2 regions of the Streptomyces sp. CNT360 genome follow, and region 1 is predicted to be linked to the other one. Evidence: riboswitches for the same ligand, from Rfam matches in the RefSeq annotation. Region 1 holds a riboswitch; the other holds the start of a gene.
What was found. A riboswitch is a leader RNA that binds a small molecule or an ion and turns the genes downstream of it on or off. The one in region 1 is predicted to bind cyclic di-AMP.

Region 1 (7,556 bases):
GGGCACGGCACCGTTCTCGGCGCCCTGCAGGAGGGGCAGCGCTCGACGATGCCGGACCTGACGTCCCTGGGCCTGTCCGCGCGGGAGGGATCGCGATGAGCACCTCGCCGACACCGGCAGGGCAGGCCGACGACCTGGTCGCGGGCGGCACGCGCCCCGCCGCCCCGGCCCCGGGCCCGGCGGGGGCGACACCTTTGCAGGCGACACAGCCGAACCCGGCGCCGTCCTCCCGTACCGGCGCGCGGGGGCGGGGCACGGCACGGCGGCGCGCGCTGGGGGCCTGTGCAGCGCTGATGACACCGTTCTTCGTGCTGCTGGTGCTGGTCTTCCTCGTCCCGGTGGGCGGCGTCGTCTATCTGAGCTTCTTCAGCGACGACCAGCCCGGCCTCGGCTTCGGTCCCGAGCGCACCGTCTTCGCCGGGCTGCGCAACTACCTCGCGGTACTGAGCGACCCCACCTTCCTGGCGGGCCTGGGCACCACGGCCCTGTACTGCCTCGTCTACATCCCGCTGATGGTGCTGCTGGCGCTCGTGCTGGCCCTGCTGCTCGACTCGGGCGCGGCCAGGCTGCGGCGTACCGCGCAGTTGTCGCTGTTCCTGCCGCACGCGGTGCCCGGCATCATCGCGGCCGTCATCTGGCTGTACCTGTACACGCCGGGGCTCAGCCCCGTCGTCGAGGCACTCGGCGCGGCGGACGTCCACGTCGACCTGCTCGGCGTGGACACCGTGCTGCCGTCCATCGTGAACATCGCGCTGTGGAGCAACCTCGGCTACAACGTCGTCATCTTCTACGCCGCGCTGCAGGCCGTGCCGCGCGAGCTGACCGAGGCGGCACTGGTGGACGGCGCGGGACCGGTCCGCACGGCGCTGCGCATCAAGGTGCCGCTGGTGCGCAGCGCCGGCGTGATGGTCGTGATGTTCACGCTCATCTGGTCGCTCCAGCTGTTCACCGAGCCGATGCTGCTCAGCAGGGCCACCCCGGTGGTCGGCGGCCGCTACACGCCGAACATGTACATCTACGACGCCGCCTTCACGCGCAACAACTACGGCCTGGCCGCCGCCGCTTCGGTGGTGCTGCTCGCCGTCACCGTCGCCCTGTCCTACGGGCTGAGCCGGTGGAGCAACCGTACGGGCCGCGCGGGCGACCCGGTCGAGGAGGGTTCCCGATGAGCGTCCTGGCGTCCCTGCGCCCGCCCCGTACGCGGCGCGCACCGCGCGGCCCGCACGCGAACGCCCCCTCGGCGCCGGCCCGGCCACGGCTGCTGGGCCGGGCCGCGGTCAACACCGTCGTGTGGCTGTCCGTCCTCTACACGCTGCTGCCCGTGCTGTGGCTGCTGCTGGCCGCCACCAAGAACCGCGACGCGCTCTTCCGCAGCGACCTGCTCTCGCTGGGCGACTTCTCCCTCGCCGACAACCTCTCGGCGCTCTTCGCCATGGAGGACGGCATCTACGGCCGCTGGTACGTCAACAGCCTGCTGTACGCGGTGGTGGGTGCCGCCGTGGGGACGATGGTGAGCACCGCCTGCGGCTACGCCTTCGACAAGTACCGCTTCCGCGGAAAGGAGAAGCTGTTCTCCCTGGTGCTGGCCGGCGTGATGGTGCCGCCCGCCGTGCTGGCGCTCCCGCTCTACCTGATGGCGTCGAAGGTGGGGATGGTCAACACCTTCTGGTCGGTGTTCGTCCCCGTCCTGTTCAACCCCTTCGGCGTGTACCTGGGACGGATCTTCAGCCAGGCGTACGTACCCGACGAGGTGCTGGAGGCCGCCCGGGTGGACGGCGCGGGAGAGCTGGCCTCCTACTTCCGGGTGGCCCTGCGGATGCTCGGGCCGGGGCTGGTGACCGTCTTCCTCTTCCAGCTCACCGCGATCTGGAACAACTTCTTCCTGCCCATGGTGATGCTCTCCGACCAGAAGCTGTTCCCGGTCAGCCTCGGGCTCTACATCTGGAACAGCTCGGCCGTGGTGACCCCGGACTACTACCCCGTCGTCATCTCCGGCTCCCTCCTGGCGGTGCTGCCGCTGATCGCGGCGTTCGTCCTCCTTCAGCGCTACTGGAAGTCCGGCCTGACGGCGGGCAGCGTGAAATGAGGCGGGCAGGCTGACGTGAGACGAGCGGAGCGCCCGCACCGCAGCACCCACCGATCCGACGCCAGGAGCCCCATGCCCGAGCCCACACCTCAAGCCGCCCTCGCCATGGACAAGAAGGCGGCGGACGCCGTCCTCAAACCCGCCGCCAGGCGCCGCCTCGCCGAGGCCGTCGACCTGGCACCGGCCCTCCTGACGGACTTCACCACGGCGGCGGCCAGGCGAACTCTCGCGACGACGGAGCTCCTGATCACCGGCTGGGGCTGCCCTCCCCTGGACGGCGCGGTCCTCGCCCACGCCCCGCGGCTGCGCGCCGTCGCCCACACGGCGGGCAGCGTCAAGGGCCACCTCACCGAGGAGTGCTGGGACCGCGGCATCGAGGTCTCCTCGGCCGCGGCGGCCAACGCGGCACCGGTGGCCGAGTACACGCTGGCCATGATCCTGCTGGCGAACAAGCGTGTCCTGCCCACCGCCCGCGCCTACCGCAAGCAGCGGACGCGCGAGGAGTGGCTCTTCCCCGACCCGACGCTGGGAAACCACCGGCGCACCGTCGGCATCCTGAGCGCCTCCCTCATCGGGCGCCGCGTCATCGAGCTGCTGCGCCCCTACGACCTGCGGGTGCTGCTGCACGACCCGTACGTCACCGAGGCGGAGGCCGCCGCGCTGGGCGCGGCCTGGACGGAGCTGCCCGAGCTGTTCGCCGCGTCCGACGTGGTGAGCGTGCACACGCCCCTGCTGCCGGAGACCCGGGGCCTGGTGAGCCGCGAACTGCTGGGCCTGCTGCGGGACGGAGCCACCCTCGTCAACACGGCGCGGGGCGCGGTCGTCGATCAGCAGGCCCTGACCGACGAGGCGCTGGCGGGGCGCCTCGGTGCGGTGCTGGACGTCACCGAGCCCGAGGTGCTGCCCGCCGGCCATCCGCTGTGGGACTGCGACAACGTGCTGCTCACCCCGCACCTGGCGGGCTCGCAGGGCAACGAGCTGGACCGGCTGGCCGAGCTGACCGTCTCCGAGGTGCACCGCTGGGCGGCGGGCGAGGGCTTCGCGCACGCGGTACCGCCCGAGCGGAAGGAGCTGCTGGCGTGACGGGGCCGCACGGGGCGGAGTTGCTGCGGTTGCCCGCGGAGGACCGCACGCTGAGCCCGTACACCGGGTACACCCGCACCCACTGGGAAGCGGTGGCCGACCTTCTGCTGCGGGCCGCCTGGCGGTGGGCCACCCCGCGGGGCGCGCTGCTGGACCTGCCGGGGCGGCCCTCGGTCTCCGGACCGCGCTCGGACGGTCTGGAGGGGTACGCCCGCACGTTCCTGGCCGCCGCGTTCCGTGTCGCGGGCGCCGAGGGCGCGGACCCGGAGCACCTGATGGAGCGGTACGCGGACGGGCTGCGGGCCGGCACCCGTACCCCGGGCCGCGACGACGCCGAGTCGTGGCCGCAGATCCTGGACCACACGGTCGCCGGGCAGCCGATGGTGGAGGCGGCCTCGGTGGCGCTGGCGCTGCGGCTGACCAAGCCGTGGCTGTGGGACCTGCTGGCGCCTGCGGACCAGGACCGGGCCGAGGCCTGGCTGCGCGGCGCCCTGCGGCACACCCCGGCGCCCAACAACTGGTACCTCTTCCCGCTCTCGGTGGCCGGGTTCCTCCAGGCCGCCGGGCGCGGTGACGCGGAGACGGCGGCGGCGATCGAGCGCGGGCTGAGGCTGCTGGAGAGCTGGTGGCGGGGCGAGGGCTGGTACGCGGACGGGGACGGGCGCGCCTTCGACCACTACAACGGCTGGGCCCTGCACCTCTACCCGCTGCTGCACGCCCGGCTCGCCCAGGACACCGCACTGACGGCGCGGTACGGGCCGCGGCTGCACGCACATCTTTCGAGCTTCGCGCTGTCGTTCGGCGGCGACGGAGCCCCGCTCCACTTCGGCCGCTCCCTGACGTACCGCTTCGCCGCGGGTGCCGCCGTCGGTCTCGGCGCACTGACCGGGCACACGCCGCTGTCCCCCGGGGTCTCCCGCCGCCTGCTGAGCGGCACGCTGCGCCACTTCCTGGACCGGGGCGCGCTCGATGCGGACGGCCTGCTCACCCGCGGCTGGTACGGCCCGCACGAGCCCACGGTCCAGCGCTACTCGGGACCGGCCTCCCCGTACTGGGCGTCGAAAGGTCTCCTCGCGCTGCTCGTACCGCCCGGCGATCCGCTGTGGACCGCACCGGAGGAGGCCGCACCGAGCGAGGGCCCCGACCGCGCCCTGGCGGTGGCCGCACCGGGCTTCCTCCTGCAGACGACCGGTAAAGACGGGCTCGTGCGGCTGCACAACCACGGCAGCGACGGCGTCCACGCGCACCAGGGCGAGGCGCACGAGGACGAGGACCCGCTGTACGCGCGGTTCGCGTACTCCACCCGTACCGGGCCGACCGCTCGCGGCAACCCGCCCGACAACCACCTGGCTCTGCGGCTGCCCTCCCGGCCGGGAGCGTGGAGCACCCGACGGCGCATCCACCCGCTCGGTGCCGGATCGGCGCCCGACGGCGGCTGGGGCTGGGCGGCCTCCTGGCACAGCCCCGTCTTCCCCGCGGGCGTACCGCGCCCGCCCGGACTGCGGGTGGAGAGCGTCACCGTGGTACGCGGCGCCTGGGAGGTGCGGGTGCACCGGGTGCTGGGCGCCCCGCCCGGTACGACGGTGCGGCTGACGGGCTGGGCGGCCGACGAGGCGACGGGCTCGGTGCTGGAACCGGCGCACGCCCTCACAAAGGTGGAGCCGCTGCGGGCCCCGTACGGCACGGCGTGCACGCGCTGGGTGCGGGTGCCGGCGCTGGTGGGCCAGGTGGGTCAGGTGGGCAAGGCGGGCAAGGTGGGCGAGGTGCACGGGGGTGACGCTCAGCTGTGCGTGGCCCTCGCCTCGCTGGGCGACGGCGCATCCCGTGCCCCGGCCCCCGAGGTCCGGGTCGCGGAGGACGTCGTCACGCTCGACTGGGGGCCGGAGGCCGGGGAGGGACGGCGGATACAGGTGCGGTTCGATCCGCCGGCGGCCGAGGCGGTGGGCGCCGAGGAATGAGCGCCGGGCCCCGCACACGCCGGCTGCCCGCCACCCCCGGGGGGAAGGTGGCGGGCAGCCGGGGCTTCAAGGATCAGTACGGGCCGTTGACGTTGTCGATGGAGCCGTACTGGTCGGCCGCGTAGTTGCAGGCGGCCACGATGTTGGCGACCGGGTCGCGCAGGTCGTTCGCGGTACCCGCGACGTGGAAGGAGTCGAAGGTCGGCTGGATGACCTGGAGCAGACCGATCGAGGGCGTGCCGTTCTGGGCGTTGACGTCCCAGTCGTTGGAGATGTCCGGGTCACCACCGGACTCCCGCATGATGTTGCGGTGGATGCCCTCGTAGCTGCCGGGGATGCCGTGCTCCTTCATCACACCCAGCGCCTCGTTGATCCAGCCGTCCAGGTTGTCCGACTGGGTGGTCTGCACTCCACCGGAGCGCTCGACGGAGGTCTGGCCGGCTTCCTGCGGCTTCTCGCCCTGGCCCCCCTGGTTCCCCTGGTCCTCCTTGGCGCCCTCGGGCGCCTCGGCGGAGCCGGAGGGCAGGGTCAGCTTCTGACCCGGCAGGATCAGGTTCGCGTCGCCGCCGACGGCCTTCCGGTTGGCGTGGTAGACGGCCTTCCAGCCGCCGTCGACATCGTGGTCGGTGGCGATGCGGTACAGGGTGTCGCCGCTCTCGACGGTGTACGACTTCGAGTCGTCGGCCTTCCGCTCGCTCTTCTCCTGCTTCTCCTGGTGGACAGCGGCAGGCGCCTTCGCGTGCGCCGCGGCGGGGGCCGGGGCAGCGTGCGCGCTGCCCGCGGTGAGCAGCGGAGCGGCGATTCCGGCACCGCCGGCTGCGATCACCAGAGAAATACGGGAAAGGCGACGGGAATTGAACGGATTACGCGCGCGGCCCTGAAGGTCACGGAACATGGGGGAATCCTCTCCTGACGCCTACGAGGTGAGCTGTCGGGTTCGGGCTGGAGTTGCCCGGCCATATCCCCGCGCTGAACGGCGTGGTGATACGGCTTCACCCCGAGCCGGACCGCGATGTGCGGCACGGCACTTACCTGGGTCCCCCGCTCCTGCCGAATGGTCGGTGTCTGGTCTGCATTCCACTGGCCCGGGCGGCAGGATTCGGCGTCCCGGTAGTGGATCTCCCGACGGCCGTGGGTGTCGGAAGCGAGGACACGGAAACACAGCGAATTCGTTCGGGACAAGGCGAGGAAGGGGAATTACTAAAAAGCCTAGTATTTGATCAACGAATTCTTCGACGCTGCGCTGTGGATCATTTTCTCAGCGTGAAATCGCCGCGCCGGGACTTTTTCCCGAAGGGGCCCTGGCCGCCGGGGATTTGGCGCTCTTTCCACGGATGACGGCGTGCGGCGCGAGGGGCCCGTGTGATTCCGGCCACGAAGGTCCCAGAAACCGGCCCAAATCACCCATACCGAACCATCACGCCTCTTGACACGACAAGTTGGGCGATGAGTTGACGAGCCGACCGGCCTCGCAACTCGGCGAAAAGCAGTTGCCGCCCCGGGCCGCGGCGAGAAGGATGCCGCCCCGTGCTTCCGGACCTGACCCCGTGGCGCTCGTCACGAGACTTCCGCACACTGTGGACAGCGGGCCTCGTCACGAGCTTCGGCAGCTTCCTCACGTTCGTCGCCCTGCCGCTCCAGCTCAAGGAGCTGACGGACTCCGCGCCGGCGGTGGGTGCGCTGGGCGCGGTCGAGCTGGTGCCGCTGCTCGTGTTCGGACTGTACGGCGGCGCGCTCGCCGACGCCCTCGACAAGCGCACGCTGATCCTCACCAGTGAGGCGGCGCTCGGACTGGTCACCCTCGGCCTGCTGCCCAACAGCCTGCTGCCGCATCCGATGGTGTGGCCGCTGTACGCGGCGGCCGCGCTGTCCAGCGCGCTGACCGGCCTCCAGCGGCCTGCCCTGGACGCGCTCGTACCGCGGATCGTCGCCCACTCCCAGTTGAGCGCCGCCGCCGCGCTCAACTCGCTGCGCCGGCAGCTCGGCGGGGTGGCCGGGCCCGCGCTCGCCGGCCTCCTGATCGCCACCGCGGGCCTGCAACCGGCGTACGCGCTCGACCTGGCCACCTTCGCCCTCTCGTTCGTGCTGGGACTCCGGCTGGCGCCCGCGCCGCCCGGGCACGACGCCGTCGCACCCTCGCTGCGCGGCATCGGGGAGGGCGCCCGCTACGCGTGGAGCCGCAAGGAACTGCTGGGGACCTACCTGGTGGATGTCGTCGCGATGCTGTTCGCCTTCCCCCTCGCGCTCTTCCCCTTCCTGGCCGACCAGTTGGACGCCGCATGGGCGCTCGGGTTGATGTACGCGGCGCTGCCGTTCGGCTCGCTGCTGGTCGGCGCGACCAGCAGATGGGCGGCACGGGTCCACCGGCACGGGCTCGCGGTGGCGCTGGCCGCAGCGGGCTGGGGCGCCGCCATGACAGTGGCGGGACT
Region 2 (7,556 bases), on a different contig from region 1:
CAACCAGAACCAACGGACAGCCTGCTCCAGTGTCTCCGTGATCACCGGTGTGAATCCGTCGACATCTGCGCGGGAGGCGGGGCGGACATCGGGTACGTCTGCGTCCGGCACGGTACGAATCATGTCGTAACCGTCGTCGAGATCCGCCGGATCCTCCCCGTCCAGCGCATACCGACCGAAGAGGACCTCCGTTCCGAAGTGCCCCTCGGGCTTGGGCAGGCTGACGACGAAATCCTTGGGGTACAGATCGTCCGCCGCCGGGTCGATGAGGACGTTGGCGAAGGGCGTGGCGGTGTATCCCACGTACGCGGACTTCGGCAGAGCATCGAGGATCCGGCGGATCAGGGGATTGATCGTCGGAGAGTTGACCGTGGCCTGGTCCGCCTCGTCGTCGATGATCAAGGCAGGTGCATCCCTGAGGTGGTCGGAAGCCGTCTCCAACCACTGGGCGAACTTCCGAAGCACTGAGGCATTCTTCTTCATCACGCACAGCACTCGCGTCCGATTGCTCCCGCCGAAGAAGGACTTGGCGTTCGCGACGGGGACGAAATCGCTGTCCAAACCCGTCAACTGCGACCAGTGGGTCGGGTTCGGCTGCACAAGCTGTCGAGCGAGGCGGGCCTGGGTCTGGCGTCGCAGCCCGTTGTGGACGCCCGAGAGCACGATGAAGAGCTTGTAGCCCCGATCGGCGGCCTTGGCCATGACGGAGGTGAAGTTGGTCGTCTTGCCCGACTGAACGTGCCCGACGACCAGACCACGCGTGGAGAATTCGCGTTCCTTCGGGTGACTGAGCAGGGAGACGATGCGCGTCGAGGCGTCGTCGAGATCGTCGACGGCCTTCGACGGCCATCCCTCTTCCTGGAGCCGCTTGAGTGCCGGCCAGGCCTCGTCTCCGTCGCGCGGGCCGGTGTACCAGGTGTACCGGTTCCCCTGGACAACCGCACGGGGCTCCTCCAGCTCCTTGACGCGCAGCGTCCGCTGCTCATGCAGTTCACGAAGCGCTTCGATCCTGTCGTCGCTCAGCCCCAGGATCTCGAGCTTCTTGACCGCCCCCGAGGGCGTGTTGGAATCCAGGAGATCCCTGAAGACCTCGTACTGCTCCTCCAGTTCGTCACTCACCGAGCCACCTGCCCCCTCCACCGTCTGGTCCTCTTTTGCTCAGATTATCCCGCCCGGCGCATCACCCTGACGGCACCTCCCGCCACGATCGGTGAAGGCATGGCCAGCTTTCCGGCCATGCTCACCCACGATGCCCGGGCAGTCGAAGACGTGCACTTCACGGAGGTCGTCGGCGGTTCGATCGGATGTCTCGACATCCGTGGAGGCCCTCCCCCGGGCCTGGCGGGATCCCCTGGTCACCGGCGATCCGAAGGCTGCAGCCGGACCAGGCCGAGGAGCGGCGGGTCCGTCCGGGAGGGCACGAAGAAGGTGCCTACGAGTCAGGCTGAGGCGTCTGTCTGGAGGCGGAGTTCGTCGGTGGTGAGATGGAGGTCGGCCGTGGCCATGAGGGCAGGGAGGCGGTCGGGAGTGCGGGCGCCGGCGATGGCGAGGTGATGGCGGGGCGAGCCTCCAGCCAGGCGAGGGCGACGGTGGCCTCGGAGACCTGGTGGGCGCCGGCGACCGTGGAGAGGGCCGCCAGGACGCGCCGGCCACGTTCGGTGGCCGGCAGTTGGGCGGCCCTGCCGGACCGGGCGCTTGCGGGGGCCCCGGCTGGTATTTGCTGGTTAGGAACCCGGAGGTCAGCGCGTAGTAGGGCACTACGGCAAGGGATGCACGCCGTGCCAGGTCCTCCAGCTCTCCCTCGCAGGTGTCGCGGAAGACCAGGTTGTAGTGGGACTGGGGCGACATAGCGGGCGCCTCCCTCGCGGTCGCTGAACGCGAGGGAGGCGGACAGCCGCTCGGAGGGGGATGTTCGAGGCGGCGACCTCACGGACCCTGCCGGCCTTCATCAGGTCGTCCAGCGCCCCGATGATCTTGGAGACCTCGACCGACTCGTCGACGAAGTGGGTGTAATAGAGGTCGATGTGGTCGGTCTACAGACGGGGCAGCGAATCCTTGCATGCCGCTTCGATGTTCTCTGCGGCCAGCCCCATGCGTTCCGGGTGGCGGGCGACCTTCGTGGCGACGACGACCTTGTCCCGGACGGCGGGGCCCCGCGCGGACAGCCACTGGCCGATCACCCTCTCGGACTCGCCGCCCGAGTTGCCCTCCACCCAGGCCGAGCACGCGTCCGCCGTGTCGATGTGGTGCCACCGCCGTCGGTGCAGGCGTCCAGCACGCGAACGACGTGTCCTTCTCGGCGGTCCAGCCGACTACATTCCCGCCGAGCGCGAGCGGCGAGACGGAGAGCTGACCGGTCTTCTTACCGGCGTTCATCTGCGTGCTGCGACGTCGGCGCGTGTCCGACCCGGGAAGAGCTCCGCTTCGACGGCAGGGCAGTGAGCCGTCCCGTCGACGGTGAGTCACTTCGGCGGCAGCAGCCAGCAGCGGCTCCCATCGAGAGCGGCCTGCTTCCAGTGGACCACTCCGCCGACGGTCTGCCGCCCTGCCGGCGGTGTGGTCGGCGGTACGCCGCCCGTCGGAGCGGCCCGTCAGGAGTGCCGACCCGATTCGGGTGCCGAGCCCGTCGGGGGTACCGATCCGGTGGAGGGTGCCGACCCCGGCGGAGGTGCCGAGCTCCCCGGGAGCACCCACCCGGTTGAGGAGTGCCGACCCCGCCGGGGGTACCGGCCTCGTCGGAGGTACCAACCCCGTCGGAGATGCCGAGCCCCTCGGGAGGCACCAGCCCCATCGCAGGTGCCGAACCCCTCGGGGGTGCCGGTCCCGTCGGGGCGGGAGCGCCCCCGTCGGGATACCGGCCTCGTCGGTGGGCGCCTCCGACGAGGGCACGTGGGAAGCCGGTGACGTCGGTTCAGACGTGTACGCCCTTGTCGCGGAGCCACGGCAGCGGGTCGACGGGGGTGCTGCCGTCGGGGCGGACCTCGACGTGCAGGTGCGGGCCCGTGGAGTTGCCGGTGGAGCCGACGCGGCCGATGACGTCGCCGGTGCTCACCTTGTCGCCCGCGGACTTGGTCATGGACGACAGGTGGCAGAACCACAGTTGCGTACCGTCGTCCAGCTTCAGCACGACGCGGTAGCCGTAGGAGCCGGCCCAGCCGGCCTGCTGGACGGTGCCGGTGTGGATCGCCTTGACGGGGGTGCCGTTGGGGGCGGCGAAGTCCTGGCCGGTGTGGTCGCTCTGCCACCGGCCGCCGGACTGGCCGAAGCCCGCGCTGAGCTGGTACGAGGCGAGCGGTGCCGTGTAGCCGCGGGCGCGCTCGGCGCGGCGTTCGGCCGCCTTGCGCTTCTCCGCCTCCGCGGCCTCGGCGGCCTCGCGCTGGCGTTCGGCGTGCGCCTCGGCCCGGGCCCTTTCCTCGGCCGCCGCCCGCTTCGCGGCCTGCGCGGCTGCGCTGCTCGCGGCCTCGCGGGCCGCCTCCTCGCGGGCCTGCGCGTCCGCCGCGGAGCGGTGCCGGTCGGCCTGCGCGAGGATGCGGGCCCGCAACGCCTCCCCCGCGTCGGCCGATCCGTCGGCGGCCGGGGAGGCGTCGGTTGCGGATGTGCCGTCCACCGAGTCGGAGCCGTCGGCGGTGTCGGAGCTGTCGGAGCCGTCGGCGAAGAAGCCGCCGACGCCGGGGAGGTCCTCGGCGTCGAGGTCGGGAAGGTCCGAAAGCTGGTCGGCCAGGCCGCGGGCGGTGTCGGTGGCGGAGTCCAGGTCCGGGACGGAGACGGCGCCGGGATCCTTGTCGTGTGCCGTCGCCATGCCGCCCGCGCCGACGGCGGCGATCATGCCGACGCCCAGTACGGCACCGCCGCGCGCCACGCCGCCGGTCCGCTGCCGGGCGACCCGGTGCTTGCCCCGCAGCGGGCGGGTGGCCTCGTCCTCGGAGGGGTTCCACTCCTCCCAGGGCGCTCCCTCATGGGCCGGCTCGCCCCCGGGGATGCGGGGCGGCACGTCCGTACGGACCGTCGCCGCGTTCACGGGGGCCACCGCACGCGCCGGGGCGGCGGGCGTGTGCGAGGGGGCCGGAGCTGGAGCGGGGGCGCCGGCGCCGGGGTGCGGGGAACCGACACCGGGGTACTGCGGGGAGCCGACGCTGGGGAACTGCGGGTCGTACCCGACGACCTCGGGGGCAGTGCCCTGGGACCTGGACGCCACGGCGGGGCGCTCTCCTTTCCTTCCTTCTCGCCTACCGGGTTAGCTGACGGGTTCGGAGCAGGAAGGTCTCCTACGGGCACCCTCGTGCGGGGGCGCCCGATTCACCCCGTCCTCCCCGTCATGCTGACGAGAAGGGGTGGTTCCCCGGTTCCCACGGTGCTGGGCCAGTGAGTCGGTGGTCTCGGCTGGTGCTCCGTATGCGGGATTCGGCGACGGTGCACGGTGCCGCCTTCCGTGGCGGCAGTGACGACCGTGCCCATCGTGCTGTGTTATCGGACGGTAATAGAACAGCACCCGTGTTTCCAAGCCGTTCCGCACAATTGCCCTGCCCCGGAGTCAAGGACGTCGGGGCAGCGACGGTGGCCGGACGGACTCGTGGGCGACGGCCAGCAGCGCCATGTCGTCGACCTGCTCGCCCCCGGTGTGGTCGGCGACGTCGATGAGGACCGTCTCCAACAGCTCCTCGGGGTGTGCGAAGTAGCTGCGGGACAGGCGTGCGGCCGGGTCGTAGAAGACCCTGTCGGCGTTGCGGGCCTCGGAGAGCCCGTCGGTGTACAGGAGGAGCTGTGCGCCGGGTGGGAAGGGCACCTCGTCGGTCTCGTCGGGCCACACCCCCAGCTCCGTCATGCCGAGCGGGAGCGCCGGTTCGGTCGGCTCCAGGAGGGTCGTGCGGCCCCGGTGGAGCAGGACGGGGCCGGGGTGGCCGCGGTTGACGATCCGCACCACGCAGTGGTCCTGACGCAGGGGGATCTCGGCCAGCACCGCTGTCGTGAAGCCCTCGAAGCGTGCTGTACCGAGTTGGCGGCGGCCCTCGCGCTGGAGGGCCCGGTCGAGGCGCCCGGCGACGCCGGAGAGGCTCTCCTCCTGCTCCGCGGCCTCACGGAAGGCGCCCACCACGATGACGACGGCCTCGACGGCGCCGAGACCTTTGCCGCGTACGTCACCGATGAGCAGCCGTACGCCGTACGGGGTCTCCTCCACGGCGTAGAAGTCCCCGCCGACGCGGGTGCCGGCCTGTGCCGCGCGGTACCGGGTCGCGATGGCGAAGTCGGCCACCCGGGTGGGCGGGGTGGGAAGGACCGCGAGCTGCACCGCCTCGGCGACGACCCGCGCCGAGGCCAGCTGTTCGTCGCTGCGCCGCAGCACGTAGTTGACGCCGACGGCGAGCACGGCGACGGTGCCGATGGTGACGGAGCGGGCCTGCGGTTCGATGTCGGGGCCGGTCGCGTCGTGCAGCCAGGTGATCAGCACGACGGCGCCGAAGGAGGCGATACCGGTGGCGACGGTCCCGCGGAGCGACAGCAGGGCGGCGGCGGCCAGCGGTGCGGCCGCGAACGGGGCGGAGACGGTGACGTTCGGCGGGGTCGCCAGTTCCAGGACCAGGCCGAGGACGAGCAGCGCGCCGGGGAGCGCCCTGGCCAGGCTCCGCAGCCGCCCCACGCTGTCCTCGTACCCGTCGGCCGGCTCCGTCCCGGCCACGTCCTCCCAGCTCTTGCGCACGCTTTCAATCTGACCCGTTCCGCGCCGCCGGGCACCCGGGGGTGGTCGGTCCGGGTGGCGGCGGCAGGAGCGCGCGCGAGGACGGCGCGGAGCGCGGGCGCGCAGGAGGCGGCGTCCGGCACCCTCCCGCGGAGCCGGACGCCGCCGATCGGGCCCGGGAACCCGCCGCTCCCTCCTCTCGCTCCTGGCCCGGGGAGCACGCGCTGTGGTCAGCAAGGCGTGCCTCCGCGGAGCGGGGGTGGGGCGGCGCCGGGTTCCCGGCCGCCCGTCAGGGGCCGCTCAGCCGCCGGTGCCCGGGGCGAGCGGACCGATCTTGGGGACGGAGGCCGTGCCCGTCCTGGTCACCTTGCCGCCCGACCACGGGGCGGTGAGAGAAGCCTTCTCGTCGGGCGGGGTGACCTTCGCCGCGGACGGCGTCACCGTCGGCACGTCGGTCATCTCCGGGTTGGTGAACGAGAGCGGGGCCCAGGCGCTCTTGCCCGGAGCCAGTGTGACCGTGCGCACCTCGTCGCCGGTCCGGTGCGGGTCGAAGGAGACCTGCTCCCCCGCTCCGTCGACGAACTCCATCCCCGGGTAGCCCCGCACCGTGCAGGTGGAGCCCGACTTGTTGGTGAACACGAGAGCGAAGTTCTCCTGCCCCGCGCCCGGGTGGTTCTTGCCGAACGAGGCCCGCAGGTCCCCGGTGTGGCAGCGGCTGCCGGAACCCGGACCGGAGGCGCTGCCCGCGCCGTCGTCCCCGTCGGACGCGGAGCCGGACGAGGGGGCGGAGGATTTCTTGGAGCCGGAGTCGCCGCCCTGCGAACCGTCCCCGTCGCTCTTGCCCTCGTCCCCCTTGTCGCTGCCCTTGGACGAGTCCGAGCCGCCGGTCGCCGGTGCCGCCTCGCCGCTGACCTTGTGGGGTGCCGAAGCGTCCGAGTCCTTGTCGCCGCAGCCCGTCACCATCGCCCCCGCGGCCAGCACCGCCGTCGCGGCCGCGGCGACACGCGCCACCCTCGTGCGGCCCGGACGGCGCCCGGCGGACCCCCTCACAAGGCCCGCGCCCGCCGTCCACCCCCGCGTCCTCCCGGTCGTCTGACAGGTCTTCCCGGTTGTCGCATCCTGGCGCTGTGTCATGGCTGCGGTCACTCCCGTCTTCCTGTCGCAGTGCTCCGGCACGCCTGCGGGGTGTCGCGTCCGGCCCTCACCAGCCCGCACCCCGCGATTCTGCGCCGTCACAGGGTTGGATGGCCGTCCCCGCGAAAAGGTTCACGCTCGCGGGGAACTTTTTTCCGGCCTGTCCGCGACGGGGCGCCCCGCCCCCGTGCTGCCCCCGTGGCGCGACCGCCGTGAGGCGCCGGTCCGCCACCGCGATGCGGGAGAACGCCGCAGGTCAGTGGCCCGAGGCCGCCGCCACCCGCAGGCTGCCCACCACCTGGTCCGTCCGTGACTTGCAGTCCTCGTCGCACCGGATCTGGACGTACACCGGCGGCAGCCCCTTCTGCTGGGGGGTCAGGCTGATCTCCTCCAGCGAGTACCCGCGCTGCTCGCACGACGACCACGTGCGGACGCGCCCCTTCCAGTCCCCCTGCTCGACGGTGCGGGCTTCCCCCGCCTGGCAGCCGCCCCGGTGCTCGACGGCACCGACCTTCTCCTCCAGCACGGCGCCGCGGGTGTCCTCACCTGCGAGGCCGACGAAGACGCCGCTGATCCGCGAGGTGAGATCGGGCCAGCGCTTGATGTCCCCGGCGACCAGCAGGGCGGGGGCCTTGTCGGCCGGCAGGCCCATGGACGACGGTTTCCAGCCGTTTCCGGTCTTCTCCTTCGCCCAGGAAGCCGGCACCCGCACGCTGATCCGGCCGCTGGCGTCGGACACCTGCGCGGT

Region 2: it holds a riboswitch for cyclic di-AMP, as region 1 does, so the genes downstream of both, H297_RS0132490 (M23 family metallopeptidase) here and H297_RS0110010 (LysM peptidoglycan-binding domain-containing protein) in region 1, are expected to answer to the same signal.

Annotation. Positions count from the first base shown of each region.
Region 1 covers NZ_AUKO01000003.1:602,229-609,784, forward strand. The annotation lists gene H297_RS0109985 (ABC transporter substrate-binding protein) at 1-99, shown strand, start outside; gene H297_RS0109990 (carbohydrate ABC transporter permease) at 96-1,169, shown strand; gene H297_RS0109995 (carbohydrate ABC transporter permease) at 1,166-2,086, shown strand; gene H297_RS0110000 (hydroxyacid dehydrogenase) at 2,159-3,169, shown strand; gene H297_RS0110005 (DUF2264 domain-containing protein) at 3,166-5,127, shown strand; gene H297_RS0110010 (LysM peptidoglycan-binding domain-containing protein) at 5,201-6,022, opposite strand; cyclic di-AMP (ydaO/yuaA leader) riboswitch at 6,027-6,201, opposite strand; gene H297_RS35590 (MFS transporter) at 6,655-7,556, shown strand, end outside.
Region 2 covers NZ_KE384247.1:136,345-143,900, reverse strand. The annotation lists gene H297_RS0132505 (Z1 domain-containing protein) at 1-1,119, opposite strand, end outside; partial or broken gene H297_RS39795 (aldo/keto reductase) at 1,440-2,376, opposite strand; gene H297_RS0132490 (M23 family metallopeptidase) at 2,912-4,195, opposite strand; cyclic di-AMP (ydaO/yuaA leader) riboswitch at 4,210-4,371, opposite strand; gene H297_RS39790 (PP2C family protein-serine/threonine phosphatase) at 4,532-5,695, opposite strand; gene H297_RS0132480 (DUF4232 domain-containing protein) at 5,975-6,685, opposite strand; gene H297_RS44780 (serine/threonine protein kinase) at 7,065-7,556, opposite strand, start outside.